3 regions of the Cupriavidus sp. 94F1 genome follow, and region 2 is predicted to be linked to each of the others. Evidence: predicted binding sites of a transcription regulator. Region 2 holds the regulator's gene; each other region holds the start of a gene.
What was found. Region 2 encodes HrcA, which represses chaperone genes, less so after heat shock. Its sites were predicted from a motif close to TTAGCACTCNNNNNNNNNGAGTGCTAA; they were not measured.
Positions count from the first base shown of each region.

Region 1 (7,713 bases), on a different contig from region 2:
TGCTGGCCATGCTGCTGCTGGCATCGCTGATCTGGCTGGGCTCGCGCAACGACCAGCCGCACGCGGTGGCGCCGCAGGCGGCGTCGCTGCGCTGGGCGGGCCTGCTGGCCATCGTGCTGCTGGTGGTCCAGATCTTCCTGGGCGGCTGGGTCAGCACCAACTACGCGGTGCTGGCCTGTACCGACTTCCCGCTCTGCAACGGCCAGCTGGTGCCCGAGATGGACTTCCGCCATGGCTTCACGCTGTGGCGCCAGCTGGGTATGACGGCCGATGGCGACTACATCCCGCACGCGGCGCTGGTGGCCATCCACTGGGTGCATCGCGGCTTTGCGTTCGTGGTGCTGGGCTACCTGCTGTGGTTCGGCCTGCGCGCCCGCCGGCTGGAAGGGCTGGCGCGCCACGGCAAGTGGCTGCTGGCCGTGCTGGCGCTGCAACTGGCCACCGGGATGTCGAACATCGTGTTCGACTGGCCGCTGGTGGCGGCGGTGGCACATAACGGCGGAGCAGCCCTGTTGCTGATGCTGTTGCTCCGTCTCAACTACAATATCGGCCTCGCGACCCGCTCCGCAGGCGCCGCCGCCCAGTCCGCAATCGCGGCGCGCGCCACATGAAGGACAAGATGCCCCCCGTGGTTACCGCTACCCACCCCCACTCTTCCGTGGGCCGGATTCGTCACCTGGCCCGCCAATACGCCGCACTGACCAAGCCGCGCGTGACGCAACTGGCCGTGTTCTGCTCGGTCATCGGCATGTTCCTGGCCACGCCGGGCATGGTGCCGTGGTCGGTCCTGATCGGCGGCGCCGCCGGTATCTGGCTGCTGGCCGGCGCGGCCTTCGCCATCAACTGCCTGGTGGAACAGAAGATCGACGCGCTGATGCGCCGCACGGCCTGGCGCCCGTCCGCCACCGGCGAGATCACCACCACGCAGACGCTGATCTTCTCGGCCATCCTTGGCGGCGCGGGCATGTGGCTGCTGCACGTGTTCGCCAACGACCTGACGATGTGGCTGACCTTCGCCACGTTCCTGGGCTACGCGGTGGTCTACACGATCCTGCTGAAGCCGGCCACGCCGCAGAACATCGTGATCGGCGGGCTGTCGGGCGCCATGCCGCCGGCGCTGGGCTGGGCCGCCGTGGCGGGCACCGTGCCGGCCGAGGCCTGGTTCCTGGTGCTGATCATCTTCACGTGGACGCCGCCGCACTTCTGGGCGCTGGCGCTGTATCGCCGCGCGGACTATGCCAAGTCCGGCCTGCCGATGCTGCCGATTACCCATGGCGAACGCTACACGCTGCTGCATATCCTGCTGTACACGCTGGTGATGATCGCGGCCACGCTGCTGCCGTTCGTCTACGGCATGAGCGGCGTCATCTACCTGGTGGCCGCGCTGGGGCTGGGCCTGGTCTTCCTGGGCTACGCCTGGAAGCTGTTCCGCAACTACTCGGATCAACTCGCGCAACGCACCTTCCGCTATTCGATCCTGTACCTGTCGCTGCTGTTCGCGGCGCTGCTGGTGGATCACTACTTCAAGTTCGTGCCGCAGGTCTGATCGGTCTGCCTGCGGCATCTTGCCGCGCCCGGAGTCCACGGCCAGCGTGATCGGCGATACTTCCGGGCGTATCTTGCTTCCCATCCGCTCCGACGCATGCCGACCTCCGCCTCTGGCTTTTTCGCCACATTCCGCCGCTTTTGCCTGCTCGCCCTTTGCGCCGCGTTCCTGGCCGCCTGCGGGCAGCCGAAGCCGTCGTTCAAGAACGTCGATATCTCGGGCGCCAGCGACTTCGGCAAGGATTTCGCGCTGCAGGACCCCGCCGGCAAGACCCGCACGCTGGGCGACTTCAAGGGCAAGGTGGTGCTGATGTTCTTCGGCTACACGCATTGCCCGGACGTCTGCCCGACTACCATGGTCGAGCTCAAGCAGGTGATGGAGCAGCTGGGCCCCGATGCCGACAAGGTGCAGGTGCTGTTCGTCACGGTGGACCCGGACCGCGATACCGGCGCGCTGCTGGGCCAGTACGTGCCGGCCTTCGACGCGCGCTTCCTGGGCCTGCGCCCGGCTGACGAGGCCGCGCTCAAGCAGGTGACCAAGGACTTCAAGGTGTATTACGCCAAGGTGCCCGGTTCGTCGCCGAACAACTACACGATGGATCACTCGGCCGGCAGCTACGTATTCGACCAGAACGGTCAGTTGCGGCTGTTCATCCGCCACGGCCAGGGTCCGGAGCCGATCGCCCACGACCTGAAGGCGCTGATGTCCTGATGTCCTGACGGACGTGCCGGGCGCGCGGCGGCGATGCCGGTGCGCCAGGGCAAACAAAAAGGCCGGTCAATCGACCGGCCTTTTGCTTGGTGCGTTCCGCGTTGGCGCGGATCAGGCAAATGCCGCCAGCGCACCCTTCATCTTCTTCATCGCGGCCGTCTCGATCTGGCGGATCCGCTCGGCCGACACGCCGAATTCGTCGGCCAGCTCATGCAGCGTGGAGCCGCCCGAGCCGTCGTCGTTCACGTCCAGCCAGCGCGCCTCGATGATGCGGCGGCTGCGCGGATCGAGCTTGCTCAGCGCTTCTTCCAGCCCTTCCACCTGCAGCCGGTCGTTGTGTTTGGCCTCGATGACCTTGGTGGGCTCGTTGTGGTTGTCCGCAAGGTAGGCGATGGGGGCGAATTCTTCCTCGCCATCGTCGATCTGGCCTTCCAGCGCCATATCGCCGCCCGACATGCGGGTTTCCATCTCCATCACTTCCTCGGGCTTGACGTTCAGCTCGCGTGCAACGGCTTCGATCTGCTCGGGCGTGAAGGTATGCGCACCCTGCTTGTGGCTGCGCAGGTTGAAGAACAGCTTGCGCTGGGCCTTGGTGGTGGCCACCTTGACCATGCGCCAGTTCTTCAGCACGTATTCGTGGATCTCGGCCTTGATCCAGTGCATCGCGTACGACACCAGGCGCACGCCCTGCTCGGGGTCGAAGCGCTTCACGGCCTTCATCAGGCCGATATTGCCTTCCTGGATCAGGTCGGCGTGCGGCAGGCCGTAGCCCAGGTACTGGCGGGCGATCGACACGACCAGGCGCAGGTGCGACATCACCAGGCGGCGGGCGGCATCGACGGAATCGTTGTCGCGCAGGTCGCGGGCCAGCCGCAGCTCTTCCTCGGGGGTAAGCAGCGGAATGCGATGGACCGCCTGGATATAGCTATCCAGATTGCCCAGCGTGCCCGGAAACGTCAGCGCAAGGCTGTTCGCGGCAGCACTCTGGGGCGCCGTCGGCAGACGGCGGGAAACTTGGTTTTGATCGGCAGACAGGACTGCGTTCACTATGACTCCTTTCGCATCCGGCGGTGGGTTGCCGGTGTGTCCCGGAAGGACACCGCATTGCAACGCATATTAGCACTCGAACCGGACGAGTGCTAAGTTAGAGGGCCGATGGGGTTGATAGTTCCGTCACATCGGGGTCGTAATCCCGATAGCGTCTGATCGTCGTCGGCTTCGGATCGCGCCCCAGTCCCCACAAGGCCTGGCGGGCGGCGTGATCCCGACAGGAATATTAGAGAAGCCGGCGGTCAATCGGTTTCCGACGAATTCACTGCAAATTCGGGATGGTGAATTGCGGGATTCGCTACACTGAAGTTGTTTTCCAGCCGCATTGCACCATTCCTTGGAGACGTTTCCATGTCTGCTATCGAACACTTGCTGAAGCCGCATGTGCGGGATATCGGCGAGTTCACCGTCCGCCGCCTGCTGCCCGCCGCCACGACCCAGACCGTCGGGCCGTTCATTTTCTTCGACCACATGGGCCCCGTGGAGATGGCGCCGGGGCAGGGCATGGATGTGCGTCCGCATCCGCATATCGGTCTGGCCACGGTGACATACCTTTTCGAGGGCGAGATCATGCACCGGGACAGCCTGGGCAGCGAACAGGTGATCCGGCCGGGCGACGTGAACTGGATGACGGCTGGCACCGGCATCGTCCATTCGGAACGTTCGCCGGATGCCGCCCGCGAGGCAGGCCCGCGCCTGCATGGCATCCAGACCTGGGTGGCACTGCCGCTGGCCCATGAGAACGATCCGCCGTCGTTCCACCACCATCCGGGCGCCACGCTGCCCAAGCTGGAACTGCCCGGCGTGCGGATGACGGTGATTGCCGGCGATGCCTTCGGCGCCGAATCCCCGGTGCGGGTGTACAGCCGCACGCTCTACGTGGCCATCGAGATGGATGCCGGCGCCAGCCTGGTGATTCCGGCGGAACATGTGCAGCGCGGCGTCTATCCGGTGGACGGCAACCTGGAAATGGATGGCGAGACGCTGCCCGCCGAGCATCTGGTGGTGTTGACGCCGGGCGAGCCGGTGACGATCACGGCGACCATGCCGTCGCGCGTGATGCTGCTCGGCGGCGATCCGACCGACGGCCGCCGCTTTATCTTCTGGAACTTCGTGGCCAGCAGCAAGGAAGCCATCGAGGAAGCCAGCCAGCGTTGGCAGGACGACAAGTTTCCGCACGTGCCAGGCGAAACCGAGCGCATCCCGCTGCCGGTGCGGCGTTAGGCCGCAGCGCGGCCGACGTGCCGCGGCCGCCTTTCCGCGCGCTGGCCGGGTTGGGCGATCAGACCGGGCTGGCCCAGGCCACGCGCGTGGCCTGCCGCAGGCAATCCTTGATCGTGGCGATCTGGGTGGCGATGGGGGCGGGCACCGGCTCGGCGCCATCGAGCACCTTGCGGATCCAGGCCGCCGTGTCGGCCACGTCGGTGCCGGCCGGCAGCGCCGGCACTTCGGCGATGGAACCGCCCACCGGGTCCACCATCGTGCGCTGATGCCCGTCGTGCAGCCAGTCGATGCGCGTGCTGCGGCGGGCATCGGCCACCACCTCGCCCTCGGTGCCCCGGCCCAGCAGCACATTGGCCGGCTCGTGCGAGAAATAATCGGTCAGTGTTTCGCGATATTCGGGGTGGGTGTAGCTGTACAGGCGCAGGGCTTCGGCCGGCGTATGCGCGCCCACCGGCTGCAGCATCTTGACGATCGTGTGCGACGAATTGCGCAGGCCGATGATGGCGCGCTTGTCGAGCAGGGCCGACAGCGCGGGCGACAGCACGTCGATAGGCAGCACGGCCAGCGGGTTCGATGCCGCACGCAGCTGGTCCTGCGCGGCCTGGGTGGTGGCGCACAGCGGCACGCCCAGCGCGTCGAACAGGGCCATGCTGGTCACGCGGCCGTGGAACGCGCGCACGCCATGCACCAGCGTCGGCACGCCATCGCGCGCCAGCAGCATCGCCAGCAGCGGCACCAGGTTGGGCTGCTTGCGCGCGCCGTTGTAGCTGGGGATCACCACCACGGGCTTGTCGGGCGGCGCCGCCAGCGGCTGGCAATGCTGGTGCGCGGCTTCAAGCATGCCGGCCAGTTCGTGCGGGGCCTCGCCCTTGATGCGGTACGCCATCAGCACCGCGCCCAGTTCGATATCGGAAACGCGGCCTGCCAGCATGGCGTCGAACAGCGCCTGGACATCCTCGCGCGGCAGCGCCCGGGCGCCGTTGACGCCGCGGCCGATTTCCTTGATGTACTTTGCCGCCAAAAATGGCGAATCTGCTGCTGTGGTCATGATGACTGCCGGAATCGTGGGGGTGGGGTTCATGATAGCCCACGATTGCCGCCGGCAATGGGTCCCGCAGGGCCTCAGGCGGCTTCCTGCAGCGCCGGGTTGCGCTGCTTGCGGTACAGGAAGTCCAGCACGGCCGTGCGGCAGGCGTGGTAGGTCTTGTCGTCGGCCAGCGCCACGCGGTCGCGCGGGCGCGGGATATCGACGCTGACGATCTCGCCGATGGTGGCCGCCGGGCCGTTGGTCATCATGACGATGCGGTCGGCCAGCAGCACGGCCTCGTCCACATCGTGCGTGACCATGACGACGGTGCTCTTCGTACGCGCCACGATCTTGATCAGTTCGTCCTGCAGATGGGCGCGGGTCAGCGCATCGAGCGCACCGAACGGCTCGTCCATCAGCAGCACCTTGGGCTGCATCGCCAGCGCCCGGGCGATGCCCACGCGCTGCTTCATGCCGCCCGAGATCTCGTGCGGATACTTGCCTTCGGCGTGGGTCAGGCCCACCAGTGCCAGCGTGTCGTGCGTGCGGGCCTTCAGCTGCGCCTTGCTCTCCGTGGCACCGAACACGCGCTCCACGCCCAGGTGGACGTTTTCGAAGCACGTCAGCCACGGCAGCAGCGAATGGTTCTGGAAGACCACGGCGCGCTCCGGCCCGGGCCCGGCGATCTCGCGCCCGGCGCAGATCAGCGCGCCGGCGGTGGGCGTGGTCAGCCCGGCGATCAGGTTCAGCAGTGTGGACTTGCCGCAGCCCGAATGCCCGATCAGCGTGATGAACTCGCCTTCGGCAACCGACAGGTTGATGTCGCGCAATGCCACAAACGGGCCCTTGCGCGTCTTGAACGTCTGGCCTACGTGTTCGATGCTGACGAATTTTTCCATGACGGGGCTCCGATCAGGTGTTGCCGTAGCTGAAGCGGCGCGCCAGGGCCAGCAGCAGGTGCTCCAGCACCAGGCCCACCACGCCGATGATGAAGATGGCGATGACGATGTGCTCGACCTTCAGGTTGTTCCACTCGTCCCACAGCCAGAAGCCGATGCCGGTGCCGCCGGTCAGCATCTCGGCGGCCACGATCACCAGCCACGCGGTGCCGATGGACAGACGCACGCCGGTCAGCATGTACGGCAGCACGGCCGGGAACAGCACGCTGCGGAAGATCTTCCATTCGGACAGGTCAAGCACGCGCGCCACGTTCAGGTAGTCCTGCGGCACGCGCGTCACGCCCACCGCCGTGTTGATGATCATCGGCCAGATCGAGCAGATGAAGATGGCCCAGATGGCGGCCGGGTTGGCGGCCTTGAACAGCAGCAGGCCGATGGGCAGCCAGGCCAGCGGCGACACGGGCCGCAGCAGGCTGATGACCGGTGCCGCCATCGCGTTCAGGAAGGCGAAACGCCCCAGCAGGAAGCCGGCCGGAATGCCGATCACCGCCGCCAGGCCGAAGCCGGCCGCCACGCGCGCCAGCGACGCCAGCACGTTCCAGCCGATGCCCTGGTCGTTCGGGCCGTTGCGATAGAACGGATCGGCAAACAGCGGCACGGCGGCATTCCAGGTGGCACCGGGCGTGGGCAATGCCGGGATCAGCGTGGCGATGCCGTGCCAGACCAGCAGGAACAGCACGAAGCCGGCCAGCGGCGGCACGCACTTGAGCACGAAGCCGGCTACGGCCTCGCGCCGCGCGGCCTGCTTCGCCTGGATGGCAAGCTCCTGGGCGCGGCGGCGCGTCTGTTCCTTGGCTTCCGTATCGAGGACATCGGCATCCATGGCGGCTCCTTGCGGAGTAGTGGGGGTAACGGCAGGGGCGAGGGCATTCACGGCGGGCTCCTTTCCAGAGGGCGATCAGGTCGCGAACAACGCGTGCGGGGTCAGAGGGCGCCGGCCCTGATCTTGAAGCCGTCGGCGTAGGCCTTCGGGTCCTTGGCGGCGTCCCAGGTCACGCCGTCGATCAGCTTCGCGGTCCGGAAATCGCTCTTGGGCAGCGGCACCTGCGCCGCGGCGGCGGCCTGCTTGAACACGTCGATGCGGTTCACCTGCCTGGCCACGGCCAGGTAGTCGGGGTGGTCCTTCAGCAGGCCCCAGCGCTTCTGCTGCGTGAGGAACCACATGCCGTCCGACAGGAACGGGTAGTTGGCCAGGC
Region 1 covers NZ_JBYOJT010000003.1:42,103-49,815, reverse strand. Annotated here, with positions in the region: gene AC3FJ6_RS07915 (COX15/CtaA family protein) at 1-611, shown strand, start outside; gene cyoE (heme o synthase) at 620-1,546, shown strand; gene AC3FJ6_RS07905 (SCO family protein) at 1,643-2,257, shown strand; gene rpoH (RNA polymerase sigma factor RpoH) at 2,369-3,304, opposite strand; gene AC3FJ6_RS07895 (pirin family protein) at 3,659-4,531, shown strand; gene ybiB (DNA-binding protein YbiB) at 4,590-5,579, opposite strand; gene AC3FJ6_RS07885 (ABC transporter ATP-binding protein) at 5,654-6,457, opposite strand; gene ntrB (nitrate ABC transporter permease) at 6,471-7,340, opposite strand; gene AC3FJ6_RS07875 (CmpA/NrtA family ABC transporter substrate-binding protein) at 7,442-7,713, opposite strand, start outside.
Region 1: rpoH (RNA polymerase sigma factor RpoH) is a predicted target of HrcA. The motif match lies at 3,374-3,400, and genes of this name have one in related genera.

Region 2 (7,713 bases):
CGTTGACCGTCACCCGGCCACGGTCCACCGCCTCGGCCGCCAGCGAGCGGGTCTTGAAGAACCGCGCGCACCACAGCCACTTGTCGATGCGCATCCGCGCACCCGCCTCGAAATCCACTTGCATCGTCAAATCCTTCCTGACGGCTTGCCCGCCGCCATGGCTTTCCTTCAGGCCGCCGCGCCGCGTGCCTGGGCACGCCCGCGCCGCGCTTCCAGTTCGTGCGGATGGGGTATGGACAGCGGCCAGCCCTGCAGATGCTGCAGGGCAATGTCGGCCAGACCGGCGATCCAGGGCTCGGCATCATTCAGGCATGGAATGAAATGGAAGTCCTGCCCGCCTGCCACCCGGAACTCGCTCTGCCCTTCCATCGCAATTTCCTCAAGCGTCTCGATGCAGTCTGCCGGAAAACCGGGGCAGAACACATCCACCCGTTGTGTGCCAACCCGGCCCAGTTCCGTCAGCGTCGGTGCGGTATAGGGTTGCAGCCATTCGGCCTTGCCAAAACGGGACTGGAACGTCACCTGGTACTGGCCCGGCTGCAGGCCCAGCGCCTCGCCAAGCAGGCGGCCGGTCTTCAGGCATTCGCAGTGATAGGGGTCGCCCAGGTCCAGCAGCCGGCGCGGCAGGCCGTGGAAGGACAGGATCAGCTTGTCGCCCCGCGCAAAGTCAGGCACGCCATGGCGGGTCCAGTACGCCCTGACCTGGGCATCCAGCGCCGCGATGTAGGCGGGATGATCGTGAAAGTGCTTGATCAGCCGCACTTCCGGCTGATTGCGCCATCCGGCCAGCACACGGAACAGCTTGTCGAACGCGGTGGCTGTGGTAGTGCCCGAGTACTGCGGATAAAGCGGCAGCACCAGGATCTGTTCGGTGCCCTGCCGGCGCAGCGCCTCCATGACCGAGCCGATCGACGGATTGCCATAGCGCATGGCGCAGGCCACGGTCACGTCATGACCGAGCTTGTGCATCAGCAACTGCAGCGCATGCGCCTGGCGCTCGGTGTGGACCAGCAGCGGCGATCCGGTCATATGCGCTTCGCGCAGCCAGATCGATTCGTACTTCATGGCCGACGCCCGCGAACGGAACGGCAGGATCAGCCCATGCAGGATGGGCAGCCAGGCCAGGCGCGGGATCTCCACCACGCGCGGATCGGACAAAAACGCCTTCAGATAGCGGCCCACCGCCTTGGGCGTGGGGGCGTCGGGGGTGCCAAGGTTGATCAGCAGGATCGCGGTGCGCGGCGGCTGGCCGTGCTGGTATGCCGGTTCAGGCGAAAACGTCATGGGGTTTCCGTTTCGGATGCCGGGGCGCTGGCAATCGGGAATGGGGTCGGGAGCATGCAATGGTAGCCGGCCGGCGGTGCCCGGCCCGTAAGGACAGACACCGGCACCGCATCAGGAGTTCTGGCTCAGCGCGCTCGACAGCAGCCGGGCCGTGATGTCGACGATCGGGATCACCCGCTCGTAGGCCATCCGCGTCGGTCCGATCACGCCCAGCGTGCCGACGATCTGGCCATCGACCCCGTAGGGCGCGGTAATGACGGCCATGTCCTCCAGCGGCACCAGCTGGCTTTCGCCGCCAATGAAGATCTGCACGCCCTGCGCGTGGCTGGACACGTCCAGCAGCTGCAACAGGCTGGTCTTGTGCTCGAACACGTCGAAGAGCCGGCGCAGCTTGTCCATGCTCGACGACAGGTCTTCCACCTCCAGCAGCCGCCGCTCGCCCGAGATGACCACCTGCTCGGTATTGTCCTCGGCCATCGCGCTGCTGCCGGCCTCCACGGCGGCCTGCATCAGCGACGACATGTCTCGCCTTAGCGCCTGCAGTTCGCCGCGCAGATGGTCGCGCACGGCATTGAAGCTCATGCCCGCGTAGTGGGTGTTGAAGAAGTTGGCGGCCTCGATCAGCTGGGCCGGGGTGTACGACAGTTCGGTCTGGATGATGCGGTTCTGCACGTCGCCCTCTGGGCTGACGATGATCAGCAGGATGCGCTTGTCCGACAGCCGCATGAATTCCACCTGCCGGAACGCCTGGGCGCGCCGTGGCGTCATCACCACGCCGGCAAAGCGCGACAGGTTCGACAGCGTATGGGCCGCCGCCGTGATCATCCGCTGCGGGCCCAGTTGCTGGCTGGCCATCTGCCCCTGGATCTCGTCCTTCAGGCCGGCCAGTTCGGCGTTCAGGCCGGGCGGACCTTCCAGCGGGCGCGCCGTCAGCATCGTGTCGACGAACAGCCGGTAGCCGCGGGGCGTGGGAACCCGGCCGGCCGACGTATGCGGGCTGGCAATGAAACCCATTTCCTCGAGGTCCGACATCACATTGCGGATGGTCGCCGGCGACAGGTCCAGACCCGAGTACTTCGACAGGGTCCGCGAGCCCACGGGCTGCCCCTCGGCGATGTATCGCTCGATCAGGGTCTTGAGCAGCGTTTTAGAACGTTCGTCCATGATGCTGGGGATTTTAATCAAAACTGGCCCGTTCGGGCGTCCGCCCGCGCATGGCGGGCGCACGATCGCTGTCGGCCGGCAGGTGCCGCCGGCACCCGTTCCGGCGGCGCCGGGCCGAAGCTGGCAATGGGCATCCCGGTATGTTCTAATCCCGCCATGTCTGCCCCCTCAAAGACCAGCGCCCTGCGCGCTCCGTTCAAGACCGTCGCCCTGGTGGGCAGGCATTCGACCGCCGGTATCGAAGGCCCGCTGGAAGAACTGGCGTCCTGCATCTTGCGCAATGGCCAGGATGTGGTGTTCGAGCGCGAGACCGCCATGGCGACCGGACTGACCGGCTATCCGGTGCTGAGTCCCGACGAAATCGGCCGCGAGGCCGACGTCGCCGTGGTGCTCGGGGGCGATGGCACGCTGCTGGGCCTGGCCCGCCAGCTGGCCGGCCACGAGGTGCCGGTGATCGGTGTCAATCATGGCCGGCTGGGCTTCATGACCGACATTCCGCTCGAGGACGTCACCCGGACGCTGCCCGAAATGCTGGCCGGCCGCTACGAGGCCGAATGCCGCATGCTGCTGGAATCGCGCGTGATCCGCGACGATGCCGTCATTTTCTCGGCGCTGGCGTTCAATGACGTGGTGGTGAACCGCTCGGGCATCTCGGGCATGGTGGAACTGGCCGTCTCCGTGGACGGTTATTTCATGTACAACCAGCGTTCGGACGGCCTGATCGTGTCCACGCCCACCGGCTCCACCGCCTATGCGCTGGCCGCCGGCGGCCCGATCCTGCATCCCACGCTGTCGGGCCTGGTGCTGGTGCCGATCGCCCCGCACGCCCTGTCGAACCGGCCGATCGTGCTGCCGCACGACGCCGAAGTCACGATCGAGGTAGCCAGCGCGCGCGATGTCAGCGTCAACTTCGACATGCAGTCGCTGGCGTCGCTGCTGCCGGGCGACCGGATCGTCGTGCGCCGCTCGGCCAAGACCGTCAACCTGCTGCACCCGCTGGGCTACAACTACTACGCCACGCTGCGCAAGAAGCTGCACTGGCACGAGTATCCGACCGAAGACAACCGGCTCTGAGCCCGCCCTTCCCCGTATCCCGCCTGACGCCACCAACCGCCCAAGATGCTGCGCAGCCTGTCCATCCGCGATTTCGTCATCGTCGACACGCTCGACCTCGACTTTTCGGCCGGATTCACCGTATTTACCGGCGAAACCGGCGCCGGCAAGTCGATCCTGATCGATGCGCTGGCCCTGGTGCTGGGCGAACGCGCCGATGCCGGCGTGGTCCGTGAAGGCGCGGCGCGCGCCAGTATCAGCGCCACGTTCCTGACCCATCCCGCGCTGGATGCCTGGCTGGCCGAGCGCGAACTGGCCGGCGACGACGACACCGTGCTGCTGCGCCGCACCGTCGATGCCTCGGGCCGCGGCAAGGCGTTCATCAACGGCGCCGCCGCCACGCTGGCGCAGCTGCGCGAGGTGGGCGACCAGCTCGTGGACATCCACGGCCAGCACGCGCACCAGCAACTGCTGCGCCCGGACGCCCAGCGGCACCTGTTCGACGCCCACGCCGGGCTGACCGAGCAGGCCGGCGCGGTGGCCGAGGCCTGGCGCGCCTGGCGTGCCGCGCGCGCGCAGCGCGAAGCCGTGGAACACCAGTCGCGCGAGATGCAGCTCGAACGCGAGCGGCTCGAATGGCAGGTGGGCGAGCTCGACAAGCTCGCGCCGCAAGCCGGCGAGTGGGAAGAGATCCAGGCCGAGTACAACCGCCTGTCGCATGCGGCCGGCCTGATCGACGGCAGCCGCGCGGCGCTCGACGCGCTGTCCGAATCCGATGGCGCCGTGGCGTCGGTGCTCAACGGCGTGGTGCACCGGCTGCAGCAGCTTGCCGATGTCGATGCGGGCCTGCGCGACGTGCTGGCCGCCCTGGAACCGGCGCTGGTGCAGGTCGAGGAGGCCGCCCATTCGCTGACCCGCTACGTGGACCGGCTCGAACTCGACCCCGAGCGGCTGCAGGCCGTGGAAGAACGGATGCAGGCGCTGCACACCACGGCACGCAAGTACCGCCTGCCGCCGGAGCAGTTGCCCGACGAACTGCTGGCCCGCAAGCAGCAACTCGACGACCTGCAGGCCGCCCAGGACATCAACAAGGTGCTGGCGCGCGAAGCCGCCGCCCGCGCCGCCTACCTGACGCTGGCGCAGCATCTGTCGGCCGCCCGCAAGGTGGCCGCCGCCGCCCTGTCGGCCGCCGTCACGGATGCCATGCAGGGGCTGTCGATGGCCGGCGGCACATTCGCCGTGGCCCTGCACCCGCTCGAAGAAGGCCAGAGCCACGGGCTGGAACAGGTGGAATTCCTGGTCGCCGGCCACGCGGGCGTCACAGCGCGGCCGCTGGCACGCGTGGCATCGGGCGGCGAACTGGCCCGTATCAGCCTGGCGATCTCGGTGATCACCAGCGAGGCCGCGCCCACCCCGACCCTGATCTTCGACGAGGTCGACACCGGCATCGGCGGTGCCGTGGCCGAGGTGGTGGGCCGTCGCCTGCAGGAACTGGGCCGTTCGCGCCAGGTGCTGTGCGTGACGCATCTGCCGCAGGTGGCCGCGCAGGCCGGCGCCCATCTGCTGGTCAGCAAGGAAAGCAAGACCGACAAGGCCGGCGCGGTCACGCGTTCGCGCATCCGCCTGCTGGATGCCGAAGGCCGCGTCAGCGAGACCGCGCGCATGCTGGGCGGCGCCACGGTCACGGCCACGACGATGCAACACGCCGAAGAGATGCTGGCGCAGGGTGCCCGCGCCGCGGCGCAGGCGGCCAATGCGCCGCGCGAAGGCGGCGGCAGGAAGCCGCGCCGCGCGGCGGGCTGAGCCCCATCGCCCGTGCAAACCGGCCCCCACGCAAACCAGGACAGGAGTTTCAAACCGATGACCCATGGCAAGCTGCCATCCACCCGCCGCACCACGGTTGGCCCGGTGGTTGTACCGACCGCCGGCCGGTTCGCCCGTCACCTGGGTGCCTCCGTACTGGTGGCGCTGGGCCTGACCGCGCTGACCGCCGTGTCGGGCTGCGCTTCGGAATCGAAGTCGTTCGCGCCGCCGCGCGGCAGCATTACTGACGACCGTGCCATCGGCGACATCCTGGTCAAGTTTGCACCGCCGGAGGTCACGGCATCGGAGGATGCCGGCAAGCTGCTGGCCGAGGTGCAGGGTCCGGTGCGCTACGTCGTCAAGCGGCCGATGTCGGGCGGCGTCTGGCTGGTGACGGCGATCACGGCATCGGCCGATGTCACGCTGGATCAGGCCGTGGCCACGCTGCAGGCGGCGCCGCGCGTGGCATCGGCCACGCCCGACCGGATGCTGCGCCCGCATCGCGGCAAGCCGGTCAGCCGCGACATGCCCAACCCGTAAGCCCAAAGCCCAAGGCACCCGGCGCGCAACGCCAACCATACTGATTTATCAGCAGTTCTGTCAGCAGTCCGCATCAAACGTTCTCCACGGGAGTGCAGATGTCGTACGCAACGCTGAAATTCCGCAAAGGTTCGATCGCGCCGATCTTGCTGGCGATGGCGGCCGGCGCCCTGCTCGGCCTGCCGGGGGTCTCCCGGGCCGACGCCATGCCGGCGGCATCGGCGTCAGCATCAGCATCGGCTGCCGCGCCCGCCCCGGCCGCCTTGGCCCGCATCGGACGACCGGCGCCACGCTACACCGGCAACTACATCGTCCGCTGGCGCGACGTCGGCCAGACCATCGACACCAGCGCCGACACCACGCGCATGCGCCGCGTGGAATCCAATACCGGCCTGGCGCTGTCGGTCAGGCGGCCGATGGCCAACGCCATGCAGCTACTGACGGTCAAGGACAGCCGCGGCGACGATCCGGAAACCGTGGCCAGGCGGCTGCGCCAGGACCCGCGCGTGGCCGATGCCGTGCCCGACCGCTGGCTGCAACTGCACGACACCGTACCGAACGACACCGATTTCGCGACCCAGTCGCTCTATATGGGATCGCCCGTAGTGACGCCCGGCGCGGCCAACCTGTCGCGCGCCTGGGACCGTTCGCGGGGCAGCGCCAGCGTGGTGATCGCCGTGGTGGACACCGGCTATCTCGATCACCCCGACCTGGCGGGCCGGCTGGTTGCCGGTTATGACTTCATCAGTGCCACCTCGGTATCGGTCGATGGCGACGGACGCGACACCGACGCGCATGACCCCGGCGACTACGTGCCGTCCGGCAGCACCTGCCCCGACGGCTCCGGCGCCACGGACAGCAGCTGGCATGGCACGCGCGTGGCCAGCGTGCTGGGCGCGGCGACCAATAACGCCAGCGGTATCGCGGGGGTCGACTGGAATGCGCGCATCCAGCCGGTGCGGGTGTCGGGGCGCTGCGGCGCCCTGCTGTCCGATACGGTCGATGGCATGCGGTGGGCGGGCGGCCTGACCGTGCCCGGGGTGCCGAACAACCCCACGCCGGCCAAGGTGGTCAACGTCAGCCTGGGCGGCGGCACCTGTTCGAGCATCGAGCAGCAGGCCGTGAACGACCTGAACGCCGCAGGGGTGATCGTGGTGGCCGCCGCCGGCAATTCGGCCGGCGCGGTCGAGGCGCCGGCCGACTGCGCGGGCGTGATCGCCGTGACGGCACACGCCAACGATGGCGAAAACGCCAGCTTTGCCAACGTGGGCCCGCAAGTGACCATCAGCGCGCCCGGAGGCGGCTGCGGCAACTCCAAGGTCATCGTTTCCAACAACGTGGCGACAGGCTGCACGGGGGGCCAGTCGTTCATCCGCACGCTGTCCAACGCGGGCACGGCCGGGCCGACCACCTACAACATCATCAGCTCGCAGGGCACCAGTTTCTCGGCGCCAATGGTGTCGGGCGTGGTGGCGCTGATGCTGGCGGTCAACCCGGCGCTGACGCCCGCCCAGGTCACCGCGGTGCTGAAGAACACCGCACGCGCCCATCCGGCGGGGACGTACTGCACGCGCAGCGGCAACACCGGCAAGTGCGGCGCGGGCCTGCTCGATGCCGACGCCGCGCTGGCGGCGGCACCGAATCCGCCGTCCACCGGGTCCACATCGACCAGCACGGCCGCCGATAGCGGGGGTGGCGGTGGCGGTGGCGGTGCGTTCTCGCCGTGGAGTGCGGCGGTGCTGCTGGGGATCGGGCTGGTTGGCTTCGGCACGCGGCGGCGGGCGCTCCAGTAGACACAATCGCGACGCCAGCGCCGGCCCTCTCCCCCGCCCCTCTCCCGCGCGCGGGAGAGGGGAGAACACCCGAGGC
Region 2 covers NZ_JBYOJT010000002.1:670,410-678,122, reverse strand. Annotated here, with positions in the region: gene AC3FJ6_RS07210 (RNA-binding S4 domain-containing protein) at 1-124, opposite strand, end outside; gene hemH (ferrochelatase) at 169-1,284, opposite strand; gene hrcA (heat-inducible transcriptional repressor HrcA) at 1,396-2,448, opposite strand; gene AC3FJ6_RS07195 (NAD kinase) at 2,605-3,522, shown strand; gene recN (DNA repair protein RecN) at 3,568-5,304, shown strand; gene AC3FJ6_RS07185 (hypothetical protein) at 5,362-5,844, shown strand; gene mprA (MprA protease, GlyGly-CTERM protein-sorting domain-containing form) at 6,051-7,637, shown strand.

Region 3 (7,713 bases), 350 kb from region 2:
CCCGGATGGCAAAGGCGCGGACCGCAGAGGCATGCCGCGCAAGTGGCCGTCGCGCATCGTGGCCGAGAACGTGATTGTGGTTACGCATTCCATGGGCGGCTTCGTCAGCCGGGCACTGACCGAGATCCACGGCTGCGACAAGGTACTTCGGGGTGTCTCACGGCGTGCCACGATCGCTCAGGATGCCCAATGGTATCCGTTACTCGAACAGGAGTCCGCATGACCCCAAGTTGGATAACCACGTCCATCGGCCGACACCTCGTGGACGTGCCGGAGGATGCAACGCTCGTACCGCAATGGCGGTACAACACTGACCCTCTAGTCTTTCGCAACGACATCCGCACAGACTTGGCGTATGACGCCATGATCAACCAGCGTGAGCAGGCCCTGCGTGCCGCGCCGCACGAGCAATACGGCAGTCTGTTCGTTCGGCGGGTGGACCATGGCATCAATCGCGGCGTCACGCTTGTGTCATGGAATCGGCCTGGGGGCACAATCATGTATCAGTTCGATTCGTACTTCCGCGTGGGCGGCCGGACTCTAACCTATCTCAGGGAAGTGTCGAACGACCGTCTCGATTCGCAATTGGAGTTTTGCGCGGAGATTGCCGACAAGTTGCGGCCGGTGGATGACGCGTCGGTGCCTCGGCGAAAAGGCTTTGTGGCAGGCAGCGTCATATTGGAAGACACCCTTTTCAACCGCGAAAGCTGGTCCCTGACCATCAAGCTCCCCAACAAGCCCGACGCATGGATCCAGGTGTCGGCCTTCGCTCAATATCGCGTCGAGCCCAGCCTGCGCAAGCGGGCCGGCGGCTTGCTGACCAGCTTGCTGGGCTCGATTGCCGGCATGCATCAACTGCGCAACCGTGCGCGGCCGGTCGGCCCCATCGAGGCCGACGAGATCCTCATCGCGGGGACGGAGAAGGGCAAGCGGCTCTACGCCTTCAAATGGGAGGCCTCCGGCAAGGAATACTCGCTCGCCGAGCCGCAGCTCAATGCCGAGCTCGACGTCATCGAAAGCGTCTACAAGACCAACAACGAATCATTCGCCAGCGACGAAGAAGCGCTAGAGCTATGGGACAGACTGATCGATTCCATCCGCCTGCGGCCGGGAGCCGTCTGACCATGGATACAGCCCAACCCATGACACCCATGACAAACACGAGCCGCTCACGCCGGCGGGTGCTGCTTGCACTTGCGTCGGCTCCCCTGCTTCCCCACGCCGGCCTTGCGCACGCCGGCGGGTGGCAACGGCACGCTGCCGTATCGACTGGCGCGGCATTGCAATGGCTGAGGGCGGAATTGCTTCCGTCCTTGCGCCAGCGGCAAGACGCCGCGCACGCGATTGTGGCGCGCGCTCGCTGAAGGCCGCACAAAACAAAAACCCCCGAGGGCTCGCACCCTCGGGGGTTTTTTGACAGTCAGGCCGTCTGGCCCGGCAGTCCGGCGCGATTTACATCATGCCGTCCATGCCGCCCATGCCGCCCATGCCGCCCGGCATTGCCGGAGCCGACTCTTCCTTCGGCGTTTCGGCAACGGCGCAGTCGGTCGTCAGCATCAGCGAAGCCACCGAAGCGGCGTTCTGCAGCGCGGTGCGGGTCACCTTGGTCGGGTCCAGCACGCCCATTTCCACCAGGTCGCCGTACTCGCCCGAAGCGGCGTTGTAACCGTAGTTACCCTTGCCTTCGATGACCTTGGCCACCACGACCGACGCTTCTTCACCAGCGTTCAGCACGATCTGGCGCAGCGGCTCTTCCATGGCGCGCAGCACGATCTTGATGCCGGCGTTCTGGTCGGGGTTGTCGCCTTGCAGCGCCGAGATGGCAGCGCGGGCGCGCAGCAGGGCCACACCACCGCCGGGGACGATACCTTCTTCCACGGCAGCGCGCGTCGCGTGCAGTGCATCTTCCACGCGGGCCTTCTTTTCCTTCATTTCGACTTCGGTGGCAGCGCCAACCTTGATCACGGCAACACCGCCGGCCAGCTTGGCCACGCGCTCTTGCAGCTTCTCGCGGTCGTAGTCCGAGGTCGCTTCTTCGATCTGGGCGCGGATCTGCTTCACGCGGCCTTCGATCGCAGCTGCGTCACCGGCGCCGTCGATGATGATGGTGTTTTCCTTGCCGATCTCGATGCGCTTGGCCTGGCCCAGGTCCTGCAGCGTGGCCTTTTCCAGCGTCAGGCCGATTTCCTCGGCGATCACCGTGCCGCCCGTCAGGATGGCGATGTCTTCCAGCATGGCCTTGCGGCGGTCGCCGAAGCCCGGAGCCTTCACGGCGGCGGTCTTCAGGATGCCACGGATGTTGTTCACCACCAGCGTGGCCAGGGCTTCGCCTTCCACGTCTTCGGCGATGATCAGCAGCGGGCGGCCAGCCTTGGCCACTTGCTCCAGCACCGGCAGCAGGTCACGGATGTTCGAGACCTTCTTGTCGAACAGCAGAACGAACGGGTTGTCCAGCTGAACAACCTGCTTTTCCGGGTTGTTGATGAAGTACGGCGACAGGTAGCCGCGGTCGAACTGCATGCCTTCCACGACTTCCAGCTCGTCGGCCAGCGACTTGCCGTCTTCCACCGTGATCACGCCTTCCTTGCCGACCTTGTCCATGGCTTCGGCGATGCGCTCGCCGATCGAGGCGTCGCTGTTGGCCGAGATCGCGCCAACCTGGGCGATTTCCTTGCTGGTCGTGGTCGGCTTGCTCAGCTTCTTCAGCTCTTCCACGGCCGAACCCACGGCCTTGTCGATGCCGCGCTTCAGGTCCATCGGGTTCATGCCGGCGGCCACGAACTTCATGCCTTCGCGCACGATCGACTGGGCCAGGACCGTAGCGGTGGTGGTACCGTCACCGGCGTTGTCGCTGGTCTTGGAAGCCACTTCCTTGACCATCTGGGCGCCCATGTTCTGCAGCTTGTCCTTCAGCTCGATTTCCTTGGCCACGGACACACCGTCCTTGGTCACGGTCGGGCCGCCGAAGCTGCGCTCCAGCACCACGTTACGGCCCTTCGGGCCCAGCGTCACTTTCACTGCGTTGGCGAGAATGTTCACGCCTTCAACCATCTTGGCACGTGCGGCGTCGCCGAACACTACGTCTTTTGCTGCCATGTTCTGAATCTCCGAATCTGGGAAGACCGCCCCGCGCATCGGGCTGGGCGGTCAGGAATCTGGGTATGTCTGGAAGGACGGGCGTCGATTACTTGTTGACGACAGCCATGATGTCTTCTTCGCGCATGACCAGCAGCTCCTGGCCATCCACCTTCACGCCCTGGCCGGCATACTTGCCGAACAGCACGCGGTCACCCACCTTCACGTCGAGGGCAATGTTGTTGCCCTTGTCATCCTTCTTGCCCGGGCCAATGGCGAGCACTTCGCCTTGATCCGGCTTTTCGGCTGCATTGTCGGGAATCACGATGCCGGAAGCGGTCTTCGTTTCATTGTCCAGACGCTTCACGATCACACGGTCGTGCAGAGGACGCAGGTTCATACGGACTCCTAAATACAAAAAAAGTGAGTTTTAATTCACAAAACGGCCGTTATCAGGGGGTGCCCTGGCACCGGTCGGCAACGGCCATCGGGTTTTCGGGTATACCGCAGGGAAGGGGCAACAGCTGGCTGTTAGCACTCTCCCCCAGCGAGTGCTAATTATAGGGACGGGGTATTTCGTTTTCAAGACGCGGGCTGAATGGGGGTTTTCCCGTACCCTGCGGTTTTTTTCTTCGCCGTGCGCCAGATCGCCACTTTCTGGCCGCATCCCCTGACAATGTCCACGAAAAGTTCCGCTGCCACGTTGGCAGACGGGTTCCCCACCGTTGTCAGCCCTTTCCGAAGTGACCGTCATGTTTCGCCAAGCCATTGCGCCGCACCGAGCCCCGCCGGGGTGGGCTGTCCTGTTCGGTCTGTTCCTGCTCGGCTTGCTGTCGTGGCAGCACGCCCATGCGGCATGCGCCGCCGGGCCGGCCAGTGGTCCCGACGGTGCAAATGGCGCCCCGTCCGCCCGGCCGCGCATCGGCCTGGTGCTGTCCGGCGGCGGCGCGCGGGGCTACGCCCATATCGGCGTGCTCAAGGCGCTGGAGCAGATGCATATCCCCGTGGACTGCATTGCCGCGACCAGCATGGGCGCGGTGGTCGGGGGGCTGTACGCGAGCGGCATCGGCGCCGACGAACTGGAAACCCGGCTGTCCCGGGTGAACCTCAGCGACATCGTGTTCGACCGCAACGAACGCGCGCAGCTGCCGCAGACGCTCCGGGAGGACAGCTTCCAGTATCCGATCGGCATTTCGGCGGGGCTTGGCAAGGATGGCGTCAAGCTGCCGATCGGCCTGGTGCAGGGCAACAAGCTGCTGACGCTGCTGCAGGACTGGACGTCGGCATGGCCCGGCGACGTCGATTTCAATACCCTGCCGGTGCCGTTCCGCACGATCGCCACCGACCTCGGCTCCGGCGCGCCCGTGGTGCTGGACCACGGCTCGCTGCCCCGTGCCATCCGCGCCAGTGCCGCCGTGCCCGGCCTGTTCGCGCCGTTCGCCGTGAACGGACGCACGCTGGTCGATGGCGGGCTGGTCAGCAACCTGCCGGTGCAGATGGCGCGCGACATGGGCGCCGACATCGTGATTGCCGTCAACGTGGCCACCCCGCTCGACGATCCGGCCACGCTGGACTCTCCGGCAGCCGTCACCCAGCAGATGGTGACGATCCTGACCAACCAGAACGTAGCCACGCAAAAGGCGCTGCTGGGCCCGCGCGACGTCCTGCTGGAGCCCGATCTGGGCAAGCTGTCCTTCACCGATTTCTCGCACGCCGGCGACGGTATCGGGCTGGGTTATGCCGCCACCACCGCCATCGCGCCCCGGCTGGCCGGGCTGGCCCTGCCGCGCGAGGCCTGGGACCAGTACATCGCTTCGCGTGCCGCGCACGTGGCCACCGCGGAACCGCGCCGGGTGGACGCGATCGAGGTACACACCTCGGGCCGCATTCCGGCGTCGTACGTGCGCCAGTACCTGCGCGTGCGCGAAGGTGACCGCTACGACACGGCCGCCGTCAACCACGACCTGACCCAGTTGTCGACCAGTGGCGATTTCGAGAGCGTGACGCAGGAACTGGTGACCGAGGACGGCCGCTCGGTGCTCAAGGTCGATGCGCACGAAAAGTCATGGGGCCCGCAGTTCCTGCTGTTCGGCTTCGGACTGTCCACCACGTTCGATGGCAAGGGCGCCTTCAACCTCCAGCTCGGCCACCGCTACCCGTGGCTGACCCAAGGCGGGCTCGAATGGCGCAATGACATCGTGCTGGGCAGCAACCAGGCGAAATGGCATACCGAACTGCGCCAGCCCGTGTTCGACCGGCTGGGCTTCTATATCGCGCCCTATCTGGAATACGCCCGCAAGCACGTGGACATCTACCCGGACAATGGCGACAAGCGCAATGCCACGCCGCTGACGGCCGTGCGCGTGGACACCGCTCAGGCCGGTATCGACTTCGGGCTGCCCATCGGCCGCCTGGGCGAGTTCCGCCTCGGCGCGAACTACCAGCAGGTGCGCTACGCCTCGGATTACCTGCTCGCCGGCGCGCCCAACGGCCGGTTCAGTGCCCGGGTGCGCCAGCCCGTGGTGCGCGCCCAGCTGACCATCGACCAGCTCGACGACCCGCTCTTCCCGCGCAAGGGCTATTACCTGTACGCGGTGAACCAGCTGTCGTTCGGCGGGGCCGACAACAGCTTCGACGACGTCCACGCCAAGGCGCTGTGGGCTGGCAGCTACGGCCGCCACACGCTGAACCTGGCCGCCGAAGGTGCCATGACGTACAACGACCACCGCTCGAACAACAGCGTCAGCGGCGGCCTGGGCTTCACGCTGGGCGGCTTCCAGCGGCTGTCGGCCTATGCGCCGGACCAGTTCTCGGGCAACTACCTGCTGTATGGGCGGCTCACCTATCTGAACGAACTGCGCGAGTTCACGCTGCCGGGGCTGCGCAGCACGGTCTTCGGCACCAGCCTCGAAATCGGCGATGTCTGGCTCAGGCGGCGCAACTTCGGCAGCGGCCCGTACAAGTCCAGCGCCAGTGCGTTCATCGGGGGGAACAGCGTGATCGGCCCGCTTTACTTCGGCTTCGCGGCGGCCCCGAAGGGCGTCTGGAACCTCTATCTGCAGCTGGGCCGCGTGTTCTGACGGGTGCCTCCCGGCATGCTCAGACGGCCTGGCCCGCCAGCGCCGCCGGGCTGGCGACCGCCATCGCCGAGCGGTATTCGACGGCCGCGATGCGGCCATTGCGCAGCTGCAGCGTCTGGGTGCCATGGCCCTGCATCGGCGTGCCGTCGAACAGATACGACACGCTGATATCCACCTCCACGGTCTGCCCGTCGATACGCGGCGCGCCCGCCACGTCGATGCGGATCGTGTCGCCAGCCAGTTGCGCCAGGCGCTGGAACAGGCCGATCACGGCATCGCGGTCGCCATACTCGCCGGCCAGCGGGTGGTCGCCCACGTGCCGCCAGACGATGGCCGGATCGAGCTGCGGATAGATGGCCTCGAAATGGCGCGACGTCAGCGCGGCCAGGTAATCCTGCACCAGCGCCTGCACGGCCTCCGCTGCCATCGGCGCCTCGACGGCGCGGCGCGTGCGCGCGCGGCCGGCGCCAGCGTCGAGCCCGAGGAATCCGGCCACGCTGGCCATCACCTGCTCGCGGTCGTTGTCCACGCAGATCATGTGGTAGCTGTTCTCGACCACCACGCCTTGCACCTGCGGCACGTTCGCCAGCAGGAAGTCCGCCGACCGCACCGACGTCAGTTCGTCCTCGCGGGCATGCACCACCAGCGTCGGGCAGGCCACGCGCCGCGCGCCGTCGAGCACCCAGCGCCGCAGGCGGTCCACCTGGCGGATGCAGGTCAGCGGCACCCATCGGTAGTGGAAATTGTCGCCGCGCTCGAACTTGGCCTTGACGATGGCGCGCACCAGATCGTTCTTGATGCCGAACGGCTCGTTTTCCTCGACCTTGATGCGGCCCGGCAGCACGGGCAGGTGGTAGACCACGTGCCGCAGCCAGCGGTACGGCGGGGTTGACCAGCCGTCGATATAGACCGGCGCGGACAGCGCCACGAGCTTGCCTTTGCGGTGCTGGCGCCGTTCGGCCAGCGCCACCGCCAGCAGCGCCCCCATGCACATGCCGATCACGTGGAACGTGTCGTACTGGTCGACCAGCGCGTCGTAGGCCTGCGTGACCGACGCCATCCACTGCTCGGCCCGCACGTGCAGCAGGTCTTCCGGCGTACCGCCGTGGCCCGGCAGCGTCACGGCGTGGGTTTCCACGCCGCCGCGCCGCAGTACCTTGTGCATCGGCCCCAGGTCATACTGGGTGCCGCCCAGCCCATGGATCAGCAAGGCCCCGACGCGCGGTGCCTGTTCGGTCGTCATGCTGCGCGCCGCCCCTCGGTGTCGTGGCTGGCGACGATGCGCCAGGCCCCGGCGATCAGCGCCACGGAGTCGTCGCCGTCCAGCAGCGGGCCGCTCATGTCCACCACCGTGGTGGTGGCGCCCGCCGGCAGCAGCAGCCGGAAGGTCAGATCCCCGCGCACTTCCCCATCGCTTTCGCGCAGCCAGCGCCGGCGTACCTCGGCGCGGTCGTCGGGATGCACGCAGGCCAGCACGTCGTCCAGCGTGGAGAAGGCCGGCTCGGCCATGCCAAACGCCTGTTCGACACTGCCGCTCCAGCGCAGGCGGCCGCTATGC
Region 3 covers NZ_JBYOJT010000002.1:316,786-324,498, reverse strand. Annotated here, with positions in the region: gene AC3FJ6_RS05530 (hypothetical protein) at 32-223, shown strand; gene AC3FJ6_RS05525 (T6SS immunity protein Tli4 family protein) at 220-1,122, shown strand; gene groL (chaperonin GroEL) at 1,453-3,096, opposite strand; gene groES (co-chaperone GroES) at 3,185-3,475, opposite strand; gene AC3FJ6_RS05510 (patatin-like phospholipase family protein) at 3,828-6,155, shown strand; gene AC3FJ6_RS05505 (alpha/beta fold hydrolase) at 6,175-7,398, opposite strand; gene AC3FJ6_RS05500 (MASE1 domain-containing protein) at 7,395-7,713, opposite strand, start outside.
Region 3: groES (co-chaperone GroES) is a predicted target of HrcA. The motif match lies at 3,607-3,633, and genes of this name have one in related genera.